Regions from separate parts of the Nocardia sp. NPDC005366 genome, predicted to be linked through region 2. Evidence: riboswitches for the same ligand, from Rfam matches in the RefSeq annotation. Region 2 holds a riboswitch; each other region holds the start of a gene.
The links. Region 2 has a riboswitch for S-adenosylmethionine ahead of ABZS43_RS07770 (bifunctional o-acetylhomoserine/o-acetylserine sulfhydrylase). Riboswitches for the same ligand answer to the same signal wherever they lie in the genome.

Region 1 (4,824 bases), on a different contig from region 2:
GAAATCGGTGACCGCGTCCAGTTCGGGCTGTGCGGCGGGGATGAAGCCCTCGGCGTCGTCGAGCAGGCAGGCCACGGTTTCGTTGGCGTCGCCCTTGGTGTGACCGATCAGGCCGACCGGGCCGCGCTTGATCCAGCCGGTGACGTAGGTCGCGGGCATGAAACGGGCCGCGCCGTCGGCGGCCTCGTCCTGGAGCACGCGTCCGGCCTCGTTCGGCACGGTGCCCGCCTGGTCGTCGAAGGGCAGGTTGGTGATGTTCTGCGACAGGTAGCCGACCGCGCGGTATACGGCCTGGATATCCCAGTCCTTGATGACGCCGGTGCCCTTGACGTTGCCGGTGCCGTCGAGCTGGGTGCGTTCGGTGCGCAGACCGACCACCTTGCCGTTCTCGTCGCCGACGATTTCCGCGGGCGATTCGAAGAAGTGCAGGAAGAGTTTGTGGGGGCGGGTGCCCTGGTCGCGGATGGCCCACTGTTCGAGGGTGTTGGCAACCATGTCGACCTGCTTGGAATGCCTGCGGGCGGCTTCGGAGCCTTCGTCGTAGTCGATGTCCTCGGGGTCGACGATGACCTCGATGGTCGGGGAGTGGTCGAGTTCGCGCAGTTCCAGCGGGGTGAACTTGGCCTGGGCCGGGCCGCGACGCCCGAAGACGTGGACCTCGATCGCCTTGTTGGCCTTCAGGCCCTCGTAGACGTTCGGCGGGATCTCGGTCGGAAGCAGTTCGTCACCGGTTTTGGCCAGCACGCGCGCCACGTCGAGCGCGACGTTGCCGACGCCGAGCACGGCGACCTTCTCCGCGTCGAGCGGCCAGGTGCGCGGCACGTCGGGGTGTCCGTCGTACCAGGAGACGAAATCGGCCGCGCCGTAGGAACCGTCCAGGCCGATCCCCGGGATGTCCAGCGCGCGGTCGGCGTTGGCGCCGGTGGAGAAGATGACAGCGTCGTAGAAGCGACGCAGGTCGTCGAGGGTGATATCGGTGCCGTAGTCGATATTGCCGAGCAGTCGGACCTGCTCCTTGTCGAGCACCTTGTGCAGGGCGGTGATGATGCCTTTGATCCGCGGGTGGTCGGGTGCGACGCCGTAGCGGATCAGCCCGAACGGCGCGGGCATGCGCTCGTAGAGGTCGATGCTCACATCGGCCTCGGACTTCATCAACGCGTCGGCGGCGTAGATGCCGGCCGGTCCCGCGCCGACGATCGCGATGCGGAGCGGGCGGGCCGCCTGAGCTGCACCGCTCGTTGCTGCTGCACTCTGTTCGGTCATCTCTTCCGCGCACCCTTATGGTCGAAATTAATGGCGTTTGACTTAGCTTAGGCTAAGTTCACGCGTCGTTCCGGCGCACCTCGCGGTGCGTGACGCTGGTGCTGCTGGCTCGTGACTGCACGGCCCCCAGGTCGCTACGACGGTGAGCTCTCATATGGCTATGACAGCAGGCCGCAGTCCCGCGATTCTATCGGTGGCATGTCATGGGCCCTCTCAGGGTGTCGTGAACTGAACGGATGCCACGCCTCCCGGCGATCACCGACGACCCGTGACACCAGCCTACCGAGGTCCCTTCCGTCCGTGCCTGACGCGCGCTCGCGCCGGTGCGGCCGGGTGCGGCGGGGTCGGGTGTCGGATAGCGGCGCCGACCAGGGATGATCGAGGCATGACCGAGCAGCGCCCCGACCCCGAGGACGACGAAGCGATCGTGCTCGACCAGACCGATCAGCGCACCATGGCGCCGTTCATCGCGGCCGCGGTCTTCGCGGCGGTCGTGCTCGTCGCCATCGTGGCGGGCGGGCTGCTCTCACCCGCTGAGAAAAATGTCACAGAAGCCGACCGGATAGCGGGGGCCGCGCAGAACTACGTGAGCGCGCGTAACGCCAGTGATCAGTCGCCGCCGCCCGGAGTCGCGTGCGAGGGCTTCGAGGAGGGCAAGTCGCCGCTGGCGGGTCAGTTCGCCGGTGGAAGCTCAATAGAGATACCGAAAGTCGCGGATCAGTCCGTCAACGGAGATCGGGCGAAGGCGGCCGTCACCGTGCGGGTCGACGGCCGCGAGACCACCGAGACCTGGAACTTCACCCGATCCGGCGACAAGTGGATCGTCTGCGGATGACCTGCCCGCGTGTCGCGAATCGGTGTTTGACATGTCGCCCGCTCGACGGGCAATCTCAGTTCAGGTCATGAGAACCAGCGTCAAGCCCCGGCTCGCTGGTCGGCAACCCTCCTCCGCGGTGGGGTGCTCCGGGTGACGACCTGGCCGCGCGCCGAAAACGGGTGTGGCAAGTGCGGATTCACAGGAGGTTCGACATGAGTTATGCCGGTGACATCACCCCCCAGCAGGCGTGGGAAATACTGCGGGAACATCCCGAAGCCGTTCTGGTCGACGTGCGCACCGAAGCGGAATGGCGCTTCGTCGGCGTGCCGGATACCAGTTCGATCGAGCGGCCGACCGTGCTGATCGAATGGGTCGACAGCAACGGCGCGCGGAATACCGAATTCGCCGACCAGCTGGGTAAGGCCCTGCAAGCGCGCGATCAGGAAGCGCCCGTGGTCTTCCTGTGTCGTTCCGGTCAGCGTTCGGCGCATGCGGCGAATCTCGCGACCGAACTCGGCATCGGCCCGTCCTACAACGTGCTCGACGGTTTCGAGGGCGGTCTCGACAGCACGGGCCACCGCGGCGGCGAAGGCTGGCGGGCCACCGGCCTGCCCTGGCGGCAGTCGTGATCACCGGCGGCGCCTTCGACAAGCCGCTACCCGATGATGTCGGCCCGGCCACCCTCGGGGTGCGGGGCGGCCTGCGCCGCTCCGGTTTCGAGGAGACCTCCGAGGCGCTGTACCTGACCTCCGGCTTCGTCTACGAGAGCGCGGAGGCGGCCGAGGCCGCGTTCACCGGCGACGTCGAACATTTCGTCTACTCCCGCTACGGCAATCCGACGGTCGCCATGTTCGAGGAGCGGATGCGCCTGCTCGACGGCGCGGAGGCGTGCTTCGCCACCGCGAGCGGTATGTCGGCCGTATTCACCTCGCTCGGAGCGCTGTTGAGCGCGGGCGATCGACTGGTGGCCGCGCGCAGTCTCTTCGGATCCTGTTTCGTGGTGTGCAACGAGATCCTGCCGCGCTGGGGCGTGGAAACCGTCTTCGTCGACGGTGAGGATCTGGACCAGTGGGAACAGGCGCTGTCGGTGCCGACGCAGGCGGTGTTCTTCGAGACCCCGGCCAACCCGATGCAGACCCTGGTCGATGTGCGCAAGGTCAGCGAACTCGCCCACGCGGCGGGCGCGAAGGTGGTGCTGGACAACGTTTTCGCCACCCCGCTGCTGCAGCGCGGTTTCGATCTCGGCGCCGACGTTCTCGTGTACTCCGGCACCAAACATATCGACGGCCAGGGCCGCGTGCTCGGCGGCGCCATCCTCGGCGAGCGGGACTATATCGACGGTCCGGTGAAGAACCTGATGCGCCATACCGGTCCGGCGCTGAGCCCCTTCAACGCGTGGACGCTACTGAAGGGTTTGGAGACGATGCCGCTGCGGGTGCGCCATTCCACCGAATCGGCACTGAAGCTCGCGCGCTTCCTCGAGGGCAATGATTCGGTGAGCTGGGTGCGCTACCCGTATCTGGAATCGCATCCCCAGCACGCCTTGGCGACCAGCCAGATGAGCGGCGGCGGCACGGTGGTCACGTTCGAACTCGACGCGCCGGCGGACGAGGCGAAGAAACGCGCCTTCGAAGTGCTCAACCGGTTGCGGATCGTCGATATCTCCAACAATCTCGGCGATTCCAAAACTCTGATCACCCATCCGGCCACCACGACCCACCGTGCGATGGGCCCGGAAGGCCGCGCCACCATCGGTCTGTCCGACGGTGTTGTCCGCATTTCGGTTGGCCTGGAGGATGTCGACGACCTCCTCGGGGATCTGGAGCGCGCGCTGCGCTGAAATCGCCCGGCGCAGACGAGAAGAACCCCATCCCGGCCGGGATGGGGTTCTTCGTCTATCAGCTCAGCCGAGCGCCCGCAGCCGGGGGCCGAGGTCACGTTCGAACAGTTCCAGGAACCGGCGCTGATCGTGGCCGGGGGCGTGGAAGACCAGGTGGTTCAGCCCGGCGTCCAGGTACGGCTTGATCTGGGCGACGGCCTCGTCGGGATCGCTCGCCACGATCCAGCGCTTGGCGATCTGCTCTATCGGCAGCGCGTCGGCGGCGGTTTCCATCTCGATCGGGTCGGTGATGCTGTGCTTCTGTTCGGCGGTCAGCGACAGCGGCGCCCAGAAGCGGGTGTTCTCCAGTGCCAGTTCGGGATCGGTGTCGTAGGAGATCTTGATCTCGATCATCCGGTCGATATCGTCGACGGTGCGTCCGGCCTTGCCCGCGCCCTCGGCGACGGCGGGCAGCAGTTTCTCGGTGTAGAGATCCATCCCCTTGCCCGAGGTGCAGATGAAGCCGTCGCCCGCGCGACCGGCGTAGCGGGCCACCAGGGGGCCACCCGCCGCGATGTAGACGGGAATACCGCCCTTGGGCACGTCGTAGATGGAGGCGCCGACCGTCTTGTAGTACTGGCCGTCGAAATCGGTGCGGTCGCCGGTCCACAGCGCCCGCATCAGGTCGACGGATTCGCGCAGCCGGGCGAAACGCTCCTTGAATTCCGGCCATTCGCCGGTGTAGCCGGTCGCGATCTCGTTGAGCGCCTCACCGGTGCCGACACCGAGCATGACGCGATCCGGGTACAGACAGCCCATGGTGGCGAAGGCCTGGGCGATCACCGCGGGGTTGTAGCGGAAGGTCGGGGTCAGCACCGAGGTGCCGAGTTGAATGCGCTGGGTGCGCTCACCCACCGCCGCCATC
Region 2 (4,824 bases):
CTTCGGGGGCGCCACCCTGCTCGCGGCGGCGTTCCGGCTGTGTCTGCCGACCGCGCGCGTCGGACTGCTCGCGGTGCGCAGCAGACCCTTCGATGTGGCCGCCCTCGGATTGCTCGGCTCCGCCATCGTGACCATCGCCGCCACGATCAGCACGGTCGGCGTCGGCTGACCAGCCCCGGGCTGGTGAGGAACCAACCCCGGTACCGCTCAGCGATGTTCGCGTGCCAGCCGCATGGTTTCGATCAGCAGTTTCGACACCGCGGCGGCCTCGGTCAGGAATCCGTCGTGCCCGTCCCTGGAATGCACGATCTCCAGCCTGTCGCAGCCGGGTAGCGCGTCGGCCAATTCCTGCTGTGTCCGTAGGGGATACAGCCGATCGGAGTCGACGCCGCCCACCACGCACGGGACCGGGGTCGAGGCGAGCGCCGCCGCGACACCGCCGCGCCCGCGGCCGACATCGTGCCGGTTCATCGCCTCGGTGAGCAGGACGTAGGTGGCGGGATCGAAACGGCTACAGAGCTTTTCGGCCTGATGGTCCAGGTAGCTCTGCACCGCGTAGCGACCACCCCGCCACGGATCTTCCTCGTCCTGCGCGTGATTCTCGAAGCGGTGATCCAATTCGGACTCGGTGCGGTAGGTCAGGTGCGCGATCCGCCTCGCGATGCCCATGCCGGTCATCGGGGCGCGATCGGTGTCGTGGTAATCACCGCCCTGCCAGTCCGGATCGGCCTTGATGGCGGCGATCTGGGTGGTCTGGGTTCCTATCTGGTCGGCGGTGGCGCGCGCGCCGACGGCGAGCACCAGGGCCGCCGCCACTCGTTGCGGTGCTTCGATCATCCATTCCAGCACCCGCATGCCGCCCATCGACCCGCCGACCACGGCGGCCAACCGGTCGATGCCGAGCAACCGCGTCAACGCGATCTCCGCGGTCACTTGATCGCGGATGGAGATCTCCGGAAACCTTGCGCCCCACGGCTTTCCGTCGGAAGCGAGGGAGGAGGGCCCGGTGCTGCCCTTGCAGCCGCCGAGCACATTCGTCGCGATCACACACCACTCGTCGGTATCGAGCGGCGCACCGGGGCCGACCATGCCCTCCCACCAGCCCGGCTGCGGGTGGGCGTCGTCGGGCCCGCCGACCACGTGTGAATCACCGGTCAGCGCGTGCTCGACCAGTACGACATTGTCCAGCGCGGGGGAGAGCTCACCCCAACGTTGCACCGCGAGAAGCACGTCGGGGACGACGGCGCCGTTCTCCAGCGCGACATCCCCGATGGCGATCACGCCGAGCCGCCCGTCCGGCGGTGGCAGAAGTGTCACACCGGTCGCTGGACGGGTGGTGCTCGGCTCGGCGCTCACGGTCACGAGGTCGCCGCGAAACCGGCGCGTAGATCGGCCAGGATGTCATCGATGCCCTCGATGCCGACGGCGAGACGTATCAGTCCCGGTGTCACGCCCGCGGCCAACTGCTCCTCGGGTGTCAGCTGCGAGTGGGTGGTCGAGGCCGGATGGATCACCAGCGAGCGCACATCGCCGATATTGGCGACGTGGCTGTGCAGTGTCAGCGCGTCGACGAACTTCTTGCCCGCGTCGATCCCGCCGCGCAGGTCGAACGCAACGATCGCGCCCGCACCCTTCGGGGCCAGCTCCTTGGCGCGCGTATGCCACGGCGAGGTGGGCAGGCCAGCGTAGAAGACGGCTTCGACGTCCGCGTGCTCGGTGAGGAATTCGGCGACGGCCTGAGCATTGGAGACATGCCGTTCGAGTCGCAGGCTCAGCGTTTCGATGCCCTGAGCGATCAGGAACGCGTTGAACGGCGAGATCGCGGCGCCGAGATCGCGCAGCAACTGCACGCGCGCCTTCAGCGCGTAGGCCGGTGCGCCGAGATCGGCGAAGACCGCGCCGTGGTAGCTCGGGTCGGGTGTGGTGAAACCGGGGTAGCGAGCCGCGCCGTTCTCGTCGCGCACCGTCCAGTCGAAGTTGCCGCCGTCCACGATCACACCGCCGATGGCCGTGCCGTGCCCGCCCAGGTACTTCGTCGCCGAGTGCACGACGATGTCGGCGCCGTGGGCAAGCGGCTGGATCAGGTACGGCGTAGCGACGGTGTTGTCGACGATCAACGGCAGCCCGGCCGCGTGGGCCACGTCCGCGACACCGCGGATGTCGAAGATGGCGCCGCTCGGGTTGGCGATGGTCTCGCCGTAGAGGGCTTTGGTGTTCGGCCGGATCGCGGCCCGCCACTGCTCCGGATCGTCCTGGTCGTCGACGAAGGAGACCTCGATGCCGAGTTTGGGCAGCGAGTAGTGGAAGAGGTTGTAGGTGCCGCCGTAGAGCTGCGGGCTGGAGACGATGTGATCGCCCGCCGAGGCCAGGTTGAGGATCGAGTAGGTCTCCGCCGCCTGCCCCGAGGCCACCAGCAGCGCGGCCACTCCGCCTTCCAGCGCGGCGACGCGCTGTTCCACCACGTCCTGGGTGGGGTTCATGATCCTGGTGTAGATATTGCCTGGTTCGGCCAGACCGAACAGCGCCGCGGCGTGCGCGGTGTCGCGGAATGCGTACGAGGTGGTCTGGTAGATCGGCAGGGCCCTGGCGCCGGTGCTCTGATCGGGGGACTGGCCCGCGTGGACCTGTTTGGTCTCGAAGGACCAGGCGGCCGGATCGATCGGGGACGCGATGGGTTCGCTCATATCGTTCTCCAAATGGGGGGTTGTTCGCCGGACGAACGGGTTATCGTATTGCGGGCGACGGACAACAACACATTTCGGGATCCTCCTGAACAGCGCGCTTGCTCCCGGCCTTCGGGAACCCGGTCATCACCCGGAGCACCCCACCGCAGCTGGAGGGTTGCCGTCCAGCGAGCCGGGGCTTGGCGCTGGCACTCATGACCTGACAAACATGGTAACCGGCGGTCGGGCAACGCCCGAATCCCGTTGGAAATATCACGCGGAGTCGAGCGGGCGCGCGTGCGAGCAGATGCGTCGGAGCTCGTCGTACGCGGTGAGTACCGCGGCGCGGGCGGCGCGGGCGGCGGTCTGCGGGTCGCCGTTGACGACCAGTTCCTCCGAATCCGCCATCGCGATATGACACAGCATCTGCCAGGTCGCCACCACCAGCCGGACCGGAAGCGCGTCGGGCGCCGTGCCCGCGCGTTCGGCTAGGCAGCGACTGATCGCCGTGGTCTTGGTCTCGCCGAATTCCAGGGCGCGCGCGTTAACCGTCTGGCTGCTGCGAGCGATCCGCTGCATTTGCTGGAACTGCCGGAAGGATGTGCTGTCCCCGGCGGTGGCGCGGTCGATCATGTCCAGGTAGGCGTTGCACAGCGCGGGCAGGTCGCCGTCGGTGCTTGGTTGTTGCCGCAGCGCGGTGGCGACGCCCTCGCCGAAGTCGGCGACCGGTCCGAGGACGATGTCCTCTTTGGTCTCGAAATATCGGTTAACGGTGCGCGGCGAGACGTCGGCGGCATGCGCGATCTGCTCGACCGTCGTCGCGTCGAACCCTTGGGCGTCGCACAGGTCGAGCGCCACTTCGATGATTCGCGCACGGGTCTGTATTTTCTTGCGCTCGCGCAGGCTCGGTCCCCGTCCGCACCGACCATCGGCCGGGTCGTTGGCGCGGGCGTCGGCCGCCGCGGCGATCGGCGCTGATGAGTCGAGCATGTCCGCATTCTATCGCACGGCGCCCAGTCGCTGTCCGCAACCGACAAATGTCCGATTGCGACATTTTTCTCTTGACGCCAATTGTCTGACGGTGACAGGATTGGCCGAATTGATCCGAGAGTCCAGCACTTCGAACGAGGAGACCGAGATGACCGACACCGCATCGGTGGCCGAAGCACCGGAGAAACGGGGGAGTTCCGCACGCTGGCTCGCCCTCGCAGTCATCGCGTTGGCGCAGCTCATGGTGGTTCTCGACGCCACCATCGTGACCATCGCACTGCCCTTCGCACAACGTGATCTCGACATCAGCGATAGCAACAAGCAGTGGATGCTCACCGCGTACACGCTGATCTTCGGCGGTCTGCTGCTTCTCGGCGGCCGCATGGCGGACTACCTGGGCCGTCGCCGGATCTTCATGGTCGGCCTGATCGGCTTCGCCGCCGCGTCGGCGCTGGCGGGCCTCGCGCAGAACGGGGCGCAGCTCTTCGCGGGCCGCGGCCTGCAGGGCGCTTTCGCCGCGCTTCTCGCGCCCGCCGCGCTGTCACTGCTCTCGGTGACGTTCACCGAGGCGAAGGAGCGGGCGACGGCCTTCTCCATCTTCGCCGGCATCTCGGCGGGCGGCGCCGCGATCGGCCTGCTCGCGGGTGGCGCGCTCACCGAATACGCCTCGTGGCGGTGGACGCTGTTGGTGAATACCCCGATCGCGATCATCGCGCTGGTCGGCGCGTTGACCTTCGTCGTCAGGGATGTGCCCGCACCGCGCACGGGCGGCTACGACGTGCCCGGCGCGATCACCGTCACCCTCGGTCTGATCGCCATCGTGTACGGCTTCAGCCGTGCCGCGGAAGCCGGCTGGACCTCGGCCGGCACGCTGGGGCTGCTCGCCCTCGGTGTCGTGCTGCTCGCGGTATTCGTCGCCGTCGAGCAGCGCTCGTCGAATCCGCTGCTTCCGCTGCGTATTCCGGGTGAGGTCAACCGGGGTGGCGCGCTGCTCGTGGCGCTGCTGGTTCCGATCGCGATGTTCGCGATGTTCCTGTTCCTCAGCTTCTACTTCCAGAACACGCTGGGGTACACGCCGCTCAAGGCCGGTGTCGCCTTCCTGCCCTTCCCGATCGGCATCGCGATCTCCGCGGGTATCACCAGTAGCCTGCTGCCCAGATTCGGCCCCCGT
Region 3 (4,824 bases), on a different contig from region 2:
CGATCTGGTCAGCCTGACCGGCAGGGTGGATCTGAAATCGGTTCCGCCGCATGGTTCGGACGTGCAGTTCACGGTGGCTTTCCCGGCGCGCGTCGCCAAGACCAACGGTAACCGCGAGGGCGATTCCACGGTCTCGTGGAAACTTCCGCCCGGCGATGTCTCCACCCTGCGCGCCGAGGTGAGCTACGCCGATCCCAACACCCGGTCGTTCGCGGGCTGGGCGGGCATCGTCGGCGGTATCACCCTCGCGGTCGCCGCCATCGTCGCCGCGATGGCCTTCATGGACCGCAATCCGGCCGCCCCCCACCCCGAAGGCGGCTTCTCCCTGAGCCGCTGGTGGCGGCTGGTCATCGAAGGACGCTGACCCCCGGACGGCGGCACGTCCGATATACGCGGGTGCGAGACGAGGGGTGCCGACAATGGCTGACGACAGCGCGGCTCGCGCGCGAACGGCCATCGCCGGGAACGCGGCGGCGGTGAGCGCACGGGCGGGCGCCGGCGTCGCGGTGCTCGGCTGCGCGATCGCATTGGTCAATCGGTTGACGGTACGGCGACTGCCGGAATCCGCCGCTGTCATCGAGCCGATCACGGTGTGCGTTCCGGCGCGCGACGAGGTGCGGCGACTGCCGGAGCTGATCGGTGATCTGCGCGCGCAGTCGGGGGCGCCGCGCCTCCAGGTGCTGATTCTCGATGACGCGTCCACCGACGGCACCGCGGCGGCGGCCGAGAAGGCGATCGACGGCGACCCCCGGTTCATCGTGATCCGCTCGGATACCGAACCGGAGCCGGGATGGACCGGGAAGGCCGCGGCCTGTGCCAGGCTGGCCGACGCGGTGGATACGGCCGTCGTGATCTTCCTCGACGCCGACGTGCGGATCGCGCCCGGCGCGATCGCCGCGGCGGTGGCGGAATTGCGCAGGGGCCGCGCGGCACTGGTGTCACCGTGGCCGCGCCAGGACGCGGGGTCGGTGGCCGAGGCGCTGGTGCAGCCACTGCTGTGCTGGTCGTGGGCCTCCACGTTGCCCGTCGCCGTGGCGAATCGGAGCCTGCGGCCGTCGACGGCGGTGGCGTGCGGGCAGTTCCTGGTCTTCGACACCGCCGCCTATCGCGCGGCAGGCGGCCACGCGGCGGTGGCGGCGTCCCCGACCGAGGATCTGGATATCGCCCGCGCGGTGCGGCGCGGCGGCGGGCATACCGCTCTGGTCGCCGCGGGCCCGCTGGCCCGCACCCGGATGTACCGGGGCGCGGCCGAACTCGACGCCGGATACACCCGGTGGCTGTGGTCCGCCTACGGCGGCTCGCCGATCGCCGCCGCGGCTGTCGGATCGGTGGCCGCCCTGGCGTACGTGGTCGCGCCCCTGGCGGCGGTGGCGGGTCGCGGCGGTACCCGCCGAGCCGGAATTCTCGGGTATGCCGCCGCCGTCACCACGCGACTGCTGGCGCGTTCCCTGGAGTCCGGTCGATCCTCGACCCGCGCCGATATCGTCGCGGCACTGGCGCATCCCGTGTCGATCATCGCGTACACGGCCCTGTCGATCCGATCGCACCTGGCCTACCGCCGGGGGACGCTCGGTTGGAAAGGTCGTTCCCTCCCCCGCGGATGATCATGGGATGGTGGTCATCCCGACGGTCGGCAGGAAGAAGCAGGACCGATCGCCGCTCTGGACGGTGCCGAAGACCGCCGCGAGCACCATGCCCTTGCCGGTGTCGACGGGGACCGCGCGGATACCGCCGACCGGGAGCGAGGCGAGGAAGAAGTCCTGGACGGCCTTCTCGGCGACCGGACGGACGTCGGCGGGCACCTCGGGCGGGATCATGGCGGACAGGACATCCCCGATCGGGCCCATGGACGCCGTGCCGCTACGGCCGTTGCTGACGTTGAGCCACGCGACACGCATCCCGGTATCGGTCCTCTTGTCGGCGGCGACGCCGAAAGGCACGAAGGTGAACATGGTCTGGCCCGCTTCCACGGCGGTCATATCGAGTCCGGGGATGGCGACGGTCGTCTTAGGCCACGGCCCCGGCACCGCGCCCGCTACCGCGGGGACGAGCCCGAATGTGGACGCGTCGTTACAGAAGGCGGCCGCGGTCGGGTACAGGAACGGGTCCATGCCGAACTTCCGCAGCGCCTCGATATTCGACTCGTAGGCACCGAGCAGATCACCCGGACCCGCGATGGCGGCGGCGCGGTCGGTGTCGGGGGACGGAGCGCCCACCGCGCCGCCAGGTAGCGCGAGGGCCAGTGCGACAGCCCCGGTCGCGACGGCGGCAAACGTGGTCAGACGGCGCACTACGGTCACAACAGACCTCCTCATCGTCGGCACGATCGAGGAGGAGGGTACTCCCGCAAACGCTTTCAGCAGGGTTTATCGGATTCGGCAAGCCCTGGGCGCGTCGCGGACGACGAGTGCGGGGTGAGGGGCGATCGGAGTAGGACGTCCGATCGACCGGGGTAATTCTCGACGCGCGCGGCGATGGCGGGAAGGACTGTGCTCACCCTGATTTCTACCCTTGTGAAGGAGCCGCCCTCCTTCGCATGATGTTTCGGCTCGACACGTGTTCCCGCGGCGCTGGCGCCACCGGAATCTCACCATCCAGAGCGACCGAGAGACCTGGCTCACCGACGTCGCAGCAACCCCCCGGCATTCTCGGGTGCGGGTGCTTCCGCCGGGAACGATGGAGGACCGAAGTGATGATCTACCGCAGTGGCAATCGCTGGGGCCGTCGCCATGTCGACCAGTGCCATGTCGACCAGTGCCATGCCGACCAGTGCCATGCCGACCAGTGCCATGTCATGTCCACCGGCTGTCGCGGCTGACCCGCCCGCCAGACCGTGCGCCCGACACTGGCCGGGTGCGGCGACCGCCGCCCACAGGGGTGGTCGCGTCCGCTTGTTCCGAAGGACTCGCCATGAGTGCGCCCCACGCGCCCGCCCCGCCGGGTGAATCCGATGTCGTCTCCCCCGACGCCGATGACGCCTCCACCTCCGACGTGCCCAGCGTCGCGAGATCACGGCATCCGCCGCGACGGGTCGCGAGTACGGCGGCGCTGATCGCTGTCGCGCACGTCGCGCGCAATCCGGCCGCCGAGCCGTGGTCGATGGCGGGGTGAGCGGCGTGGCCTCACGTTTCCCCGACAACGGAGTTCGGGTGCACCGCGTCGCGCAGTCCGATCCGCTCGCCGCTTCGCTGCTGGCCGAATTGGCCGTCGAATACAGCACGCGCTACGGCAGAACCCCGGGCGCGGTGCACGCCTCGCTGGTGGACTATCCGGCGCAGGAATTCGCACCGCCGCACGGTGACCTGCTTGTCGTCACCCGGGATTCGGAACCGGTCGCGGGCGGCGCCTTCCAGCGCTACGACGAGACGACCGCCGAACTCAAACGCGTCTGGACCTCGCGCGAGCACCGCAGGCAGGGATTCGGCAGGTATGTCCTGACGCACCTGGAAGCCGAGATCACCCGTCGAGGTTATCGACGCGTCTACCTGACGACAGGGCCACGTCAGCCCGAGGCGGTCGCCCTCTACCTCGCGGCCGGGTACACCCCGCTCTACGACCCCGATCTGCCCCCCGAGCGGATCGGCAAACATCCGTTCGAGAAATACGTGCGTGCCGCCGATTTTGTGGGCGTCGTCGCATGAGATTCCTGCTCATGACCTCGATCGCCCCGGTGCCCGAGCCGAGTACCGGCGGGCTTGCCGGTACCAGGCAGCGCCGCCCCGATGTCAACCATGTCGAAACCCTTGGAGTAGCACAGTGATCCGATCCCGCTATCGAATCGCGGCCATTGCCGCCGCCGTCACCGCGGCCGCGAGTCTTGCGGCCTGCGGCGGCGATTCGGGCGGTTCCGGCGGCGACGCCGGACCGCCGCGGCCGGGCGGTACGCTGCGCTACGGACTCTCCCAGGCGCCGACCTGCTCGGATCCGGCGCAGGCAGGCAGTAACCAGACCATTTACGTCGCCAGGCAGATCGTCGATTCGCTGACCGACCAGGATCCGGCGACCGGGGCGATCACGCCGTGGCTGGCCCGCAGCTGGGAGGTGAGCCCGGATGCGAAGGTTTTCACCTTCCACCTCGCCGACGGCGTCACCTTCAGCGATGGCACCCCGCTCACCGCCGAATCGGTCAAGCGCAATTTCGACGCGATCGTCAAGCTGGGTGCGGCCAAATCACCGCTCGGGGCCAGCTATCTGACCAACTACGTGAGTACCACGCCGGTGGACCGGTTGACCGCGAGAGTCGAGTTCAGCAAGCCGAATTCACAATTCCTGCAGGCCTCCTCGACCACCCAGCTGGGCTTGCTCGCCGACGCGACCACCGCCGCTCCCGCCGAACAGCGTTGCGCCGGCGGCAATATCGGCAGCGGCCCGTTCACCTACGCGGGCTGGCGTCAGGACGCCTCGGCCACACTCGCCAAGCGCGCCGGATACAACTGGGGTTCGGACGTTTTCGCCCATCGTGGGGAGGCGTATCTGGACCGCGTCGAATTCACCGTCGTCCCCGAATCGGGGGTGCGTACCGGAAGTCTCACCTCCGGTCAGCTCGACGCGATCAGCGACGCGCTGCCCCAGGATGTTCCGCAACTGGAGGCCGCGGGCGGGCGACTGTTGAGCACCGCCAATCCGGGGGTCGCCTTCGGCTTGCTGCCCAATGTGACCCGCGGCCCACTGCGCGATCCCGCCGTGCGCACCGCCCTGCTGCCCGCGATCGACCGCCAGCAATTGGTCGACACGGTGCTCGGACCGCAGTTCAAGGCCGCGACCAGTGTGCTTGCCGCCAATACGCCCGGCTACCAGAATCTCTCGGCCCAGTTGGCCTACGAC
Region 4 (4,824 bases), on a different contig from region 2:
CTTGCCGATCTTGGTGCCGGGCAGCAGGATCGAGCGCGAACCCACGACCGCGCCCGCCCCGACGGAGATCGGACCGATATGCACGAGATCACCGTCGATCCAGTACCCCGAGAGATCGACCTCGGGTTCGACGCTGCACCCGTTGCCGAGTTCCAGCATGCCGGTCACCGGCGGCAGCGTATGCAGGTCGACGCCCTTGCCGATCTTCGCCCCGAGTGCCCGCGCGAAGGGCACCATCCACGGTGCGCCGGAGAGATTCTCCGCGCCGCTGGCCTCGGAGAGCCGCACCGCCGTCCAGAGTCGCAGGTGCACGTGCCCCCCGCGCGGGTAACTGCCCGGCTTCACGTCGTCGAGCAGTAGTCGGGCGCCGAGGGCGCACAGGGCCATTCGGCCGGGTGGGGAGATGAACAGCAGGAAGGCGATGAACGCCCACCACCACGATAGATGCGGCAGCCACGGCAGCGAGCCCGACCACGCGGCGATATTGCCGACGATGGCGAGCCAGGTGAGCCATTGCAGTCCGGTGAGGGTGGTCAGCGGAATCGTCGCGAGCACCTGGAATACCTGGGCGGGCAGTGGGGTCGGGCGCACGTGGCGCACTTCGGCGGTGGCCACGGGTGCGCTGTCGTCGAGATAATCGGCGAGGGCTCCGAGTCGCGGGTGGTCGTACAGTTCGGCGACAGTGATATGCGGATAGCGTTCGCGCAGCGCGGCCACCAGTTGCGCGGCGGCGAGTGAGCCGCCGCCCACATCGAAGAAGTCGGTATCGGGACTCGGTGTCTCGGCGCCGAGCAGCGCATCCCACAGGCCCGCGACCCACAGGGCGGTCGGGGTGAGTCCGATTTCGGCCTCGGCGTCCTTCTGTTTCGGCAGCGGCCACGGCAGCGCGTCGCGGTCGACTTTGCCGGAGGTGCGCGTGGGCAGTTCGGCGACGACGGCCAGACGCGGTACCAGCGGAGCCGGAAGTTGTTCGGCGAGACGGTCTCTGGCGGCTTTGAGGTCGTAGTCCGCGTCGGGTCCGGTCAGGTAGCCGACGAGGATCTTATTGCCCGCCTTGGTACTTCGGATCGCCGCGGCGGCGCCGGTCACGCCGGGCAGGTGTTGTAGTGCGCTGTCGATCTCGCCGAGTTCGATACGGCGACCGCCGATTTTGATCTGGTCGTCGGCGCGTCCGAGGAACACGAGTCCGGCGCTGTCGTTGCGCACCAGATCGCCGCTGCGGTAGGCGCGTTCCCAGCCCAGTGACGGTAGCGGGGCGTATTTCTCGGCATCTTTGTCCTGGTCGAGATATCGGGCAAGCCCGACTCCGCCGATGACCAGCTCGCCCGATTCGCCCTCGCCCACCGGATTGCCCGCCGGATCGACCACGGCCAGATCCCAGCCGTCCAGCGGCAGGCCGATGCGCACCGGCCACTTTCCGTCGAGCAGGGCCGCGCACGCCACCACCGTCGCCTCGGTGGGACCGTAGGTATTCCACACCTCGCGTCCCGAATCCGCTTTTCCGGCAAGGCGTTCAGCGAGTTCCGGGGGTACCGCCTCGCCGCCGAAGATCAGCAGCCGGACCGACTCGAGCGCCTCGGCGGGCCAGGTGGCGGCCAATGTCGGGACGGTGGAGACGATGCTGATCTCGCGCCGCACCAGCCATGGACCCAGGTCGGCCCCGGTCCGGACCAGCGCGCGCGGGGCCGGGACCAGGCACGCGCCGTGCCGCCAGGCCAGCCACATCTCCTCGCAGGAGGCGTCGAAGGCGACCGAGAGTCCGGCGAGCACGCGGTCACCGGGACGGATCGGCGCGTCCCGCAGGAACAGCTCGGCCTCGGCGTCGACGAGCGCGGCGGCGTTGCGATGGGTCACCGCGACACCTTTCGGCGTTCCGGTGGATCCGGAGGTGAAGATGATCCACGCGTCGTCAGCGGGATCGGGCGGCGCCGTCGTGCCATCGGATTCCGCTGCGGCGGAGGTCGTTTCGATACCGTCCGCGGTGACAACGGCGGTGACCTCCGCCTCGCCGAAGACCAGCCTGGCGCGTTCGTCCGGATCGTCCGCGTCGACGGGCACGTAGGCGGCGCCCGCGTGCAGCACGGCCAGAATCGTCACGTAGAGCTCGTTGGTGCCCGAGGGCATGCGGACGCCAACGCGGTCGCCCGCTCGCACTCCGGCCGCGGCGAGGCGCGCGACGACGGCGTCGATCTCGGTCAGCAGTTCGGAGTAGCCGATGACCACGTCCCCGTCATCGATGGCGGGGGCGTCCGGGTGGTCGATGGCGGTGGCGGCGAGGATGTCGACCAGGGTGCGGGCGGGCGGGGCAAGGGCGCCGCGCGATAGCGGATCGGGAATCGACCGCGGATCCGGGCCCTCGCCCGCCGCGGTATCGACCTGCGGCTGCAGCATGACGTCCTGTCCACCTCTCATAGACCTGCCTGCTCTTCATCGTTCGTTGTTTCACAAGAGGGTTACCAGTGGGCAAACACCACGGGGACCAGTGGTCTACGGTACCCGGGGTATCGGCTGATCGATGGTCGCCGGATCGGGTGGTTCGTCCCGATGACAACCGCGCTACCGGCCGAAATACCGGATTCAGTCGCTCAGTGCCTGATCCTCGCCGAGCGCTTTGAGGGCGAGGCGATGCAGAATGCGCTGCTCGTCCGCGTCGAGGCGGTGCAGGACCCGTTGCGCCGCCGCCTCGATGAGTTCGTCGGTGCGGCGGCGTTCGGCGCTGCCCGCCTCGGTGACGGAGAGTCGGTATTTGCGGCGATCGACGGCGTCGCGGGTACGCACGACCAGACCGTTCTGCTCGAGCCCGTCGATCAGCCGGACGACTTCGCTGCGGTCGATGCCGAGAGCGGTGGATACCTGCTGCTGGGACAACTCGTCGAATTCCTCCAGGTAGACCAGCACCCAGTGCTCGCGCGGCGACGTGCCCATCTCGCTGCGCACCGCCTTGTGCAGCTTGCCGAGCACGTAGGTCGGGAAGCGGAGTAGCGCGGGGGGATGCATCGATCGCATCGCATACCGCCGGAATGCGCAAACGACGTACGGGCGACCGCGGTGAACGGACGCAGGTGATCGAGTGTCGCCGTCGACACGGAACGTCCCTGTTGACAGGACTGTGGTGCGTCTGCCAATCTCGGATCAGGTCACGAGTACCAGTGTCAAGCCCCGGCTAGCTGGTCGGCAACCCTCCTCCGCGGTGGGGTGCTCCGGGTGACGACCGGGCCGCCGCCCGACCGGGCGCGGCAAGCGCGGACTCGAACAATCCTCGATTGCGAGTCCCTCTGTCGACGGGATTACGTGATGACTGCTGTTGTGGACCAGACCTGTGCCCCCCTCGCCCGGGTATCCGGCGATGACCTCCAGGTGCCGCTCGTCCAGGGCGGAACCACCACCTACGCGAATTTCGACTACGCCGCCAGTGCGCCTGCGCTGGCCGCGGTCACCGACCGGGTGCAGCAGCTGCTGCCGTACTACGCCAGCGTGCATCGGGGCGCGGGTTACGCCTCCCGGATCTCCACCGAATGCTATGAATCCGCGCGCGCTTCGGTGAGCCTTTTCCTGGACGCCGCCGACGACCAGGTCGTGGTCTTCACCCGCAACACCACCGACTCGCTGAACCTGCTCGCCGGATGCGTGCCCGGCGACACCGTCGTGCTCGACATCGAGCATCACGCCAATTTCCTGCCGTGGACCAGGAACGGACGTCGCGTGGTGCGGGCCGCCGACACCGTCGAGGAGACCATCCGGCTTCTTGTCGCCGAGCTGTGCGCCAAACCTGCCGCGCTGCTGGCGATTACCGGCGCGTCGAACGTCACCGGCGAGGTGCTGCCGCTGGAACGTCTGGCCGAGGTGGCGCACCGGTGCGGCGCGCGCATCCTGGTCGACGCGGCGCAGTTGGCTCCGCACCGCCGGATCAGCCTGCGCGACACGGGAATCGACTACCTGGCCTGCTCGGGTCACAAGCTGTACGCGCCGTTCGGCGCGGGTGTTCTCGTCGGCCGCCGTGACTGGCTCGACGCGGCCGAGCCGTATCTGGCGGGCGGCGGCGCGGTGCGCGAGGTGCGCGCGGACTCGGCCGAGTGGGCTCCCGCGCCGCAGCGTCACGAGGCGGGGTCGCCGAATGTGCTCGGCGCGGCTGCGCTGGCCGCCGCCTGTGCGGCGCTGTGCGATATCGATGCCGAAACCCTCGCATCGCATGAACGCCTGCTCGCCGACCGTCTCCGCGACGGCCTGTGCGCGATTCCCGGCGTCGAACTCCTGCGACTGTGGTCCGACAGCCCCGATTGCGTCGGTATCGTCGCCTTCACTCTCGACGGTTTCGCCCCCGGCCACGTCGCCGCCTACCTCTCCGCAGAACACGGCATCGGCGTCCGCGACGGCCGCTTCTGCGCCCACCCCCTGCTCGCCCGCCTCGGCCTCGACGGCGCGCTACGCGCCAGCATCGGCCTCGGCACCTGCTCCGCCGACGTCGACCGGCTGATAGAAGCCGTGGCCGACCTCGTAGAAACCGGCACCGGCTGGAACTACGCCGTCACCGGATCGCACTGGAACCCGACTCCGGAGACCCGCCCGTTCGCTACCGTCGACACCGGGGGCGCGTCACCCTGCGCCGTGGGCTGAGATTCCTATGTCGTGAGTCGTGGTCGCGTCGGCTCGCGGACATCGATCCGGACGCGCTCGACGCCGAGGTCGAATCCCGCGGGGTGCGTCGGAGCTATCGGTCCAGCGACGTAGGGCGGTGGTAACGGCCCTGGTAGTACAGCAGCGGCGCGGCGGCCGGTTCCTCGTCGGTATTGTCGTGCACCCGGGTGACCAGGCCGACGACGAAAG

Region 1: linked by a shared signal. The riboswitch ahead of ABZS43_RS19070 (rhodanese-like domain-containing protein) and the one ahead of ABZS43_RS07770 (bifunctional o-acetylhomoserine/o-acetylserine sulfhydrylase) in region 2 are both predicted to bind S-adenosylmethionine.
Region 3: linked by a shared signal. The riboswitch ahead of ABZS43_RS29975 (hypothetical protein) and the one ahead of ABZS43_RS07770 (bifunctional o-acetylhomoserine/o-acetylserine sulfhydrylase) in region 2 are both predicted to bind S-adenosylmethionine.
Region 4: linked by a shared signal. The riboswitch ahead of ABZS43_RS05825 (aminotransferase class V-fold PLP-dependent enzyme) and the one ahead of ABZS43_RS07770 (bifunctional o-acetylhomoserine/o-acetylserine sulfhydrylase) in region 2 are both predicted to bind S-adenosylmethionine.

Annotation. Positions count from the first base shown of each region.
Region 1 covers NZ_JBEXFQ010000015.1:137,461-142,284, reverse strand. Annotated here, with positions in the region: gene ABZS43_RS19080 (FAD-dependent oxidoreductase) at 1-1,263, opposite strand, end outside; gene ABZS43_RS19075 (hypothetical protein) at 1,649-2,098, shown strand; SAM riboswitch class IV at 2,162-2,277, shown strand; gene ABZS43_RS19070 (rhodanese-like domain-containing protein) at 2,293-2,709, shown strand; gene ABZS43_RS19065 (O-succinylhomoserine sulfhydrylase) at 2,706-3,920, shown strand; gene fgd (glucose-6-phosphate dehydrogenase (coenzyme-F420)) at 3,984-4,824, opposite strand, start outside.
Region 2 covers NZ_JBEXFQ010000005.1:63,616-68,439, reverse strand. Annotated here, with positions in the region: gene ABZS43_RS07780 (DUF3017 domain-containing protein) at 1-169, shown strand, start outside; gene ABZS43_RS07775 (homoserine O-acetyltransferase) at 208-1,317, opposite strand; gene ABZS43_RS07770 (bifunctional o-acetylhomoserine/o-acetylserine sulfhydrylase) at 1,359-2,684, opposite strand; SAM riboswitch class IV at 2,774-2,884, opposite strand; gene ABZS43_RS07765 (TetR family transcriptional regulator) at 2,937-3,653, opposite strand; gene ABZS43_RS07760 (MFS transporter) at 3,802-4,824, shown strand, end outside.
Region 3 covers NZ_JBEXFQ010000034.1:58,866-63,689, forward strand. Annotated here, with positions in the region: gene ABZS43_RS29960 (DUF3153 domain-containing protein) at 1-364, shown strand, start outside; gene ABZS43_RS29965 (glycosyltransferase family 2 protein) at 420-1,604, shown strand; gene ABZS43_RS29970 (hypothetical protein) at 1,605-2,300, opposite strand; SAM riboswitch class I at 2,588-2,683, shown strand; gene ABZS43_RS29975 (hypothetical protein) at 2,911-3,111, shown strand; gene ABZS43_RS29980 (GNAT family N-acetyltransferase) at 3,117-3,641, shown strand; gene ABZS43_RS29985 (ABC transporter substrate-binding protein) at 3,757-4,824, shown strand, end outside.
Region 4 covers NZ_JBEXFQ010000003.1:301,083-305,906, reverse strand. Annotated here, with positions in the region: gene ABZS43_RS05835 (Pls/PosA family non-ribosomal peptide synthetase) at 1-2,391, opposite strand, end outside; gene ABZS43_RS05830 (MarR family transcriptional regulator) at 2,578-2,997, opposite strand; SAM riboswitch class IV at 3,136-3,249, shown strand; gene ABZS43_RS05825 (aminotransferase class V-fold PLP-dependent enzyme) at 3,295-4,614, shown strand; gene ABZS43_RS05820 (flavin reductase family protein) at 4,709-4,824, opposite strand, start outside.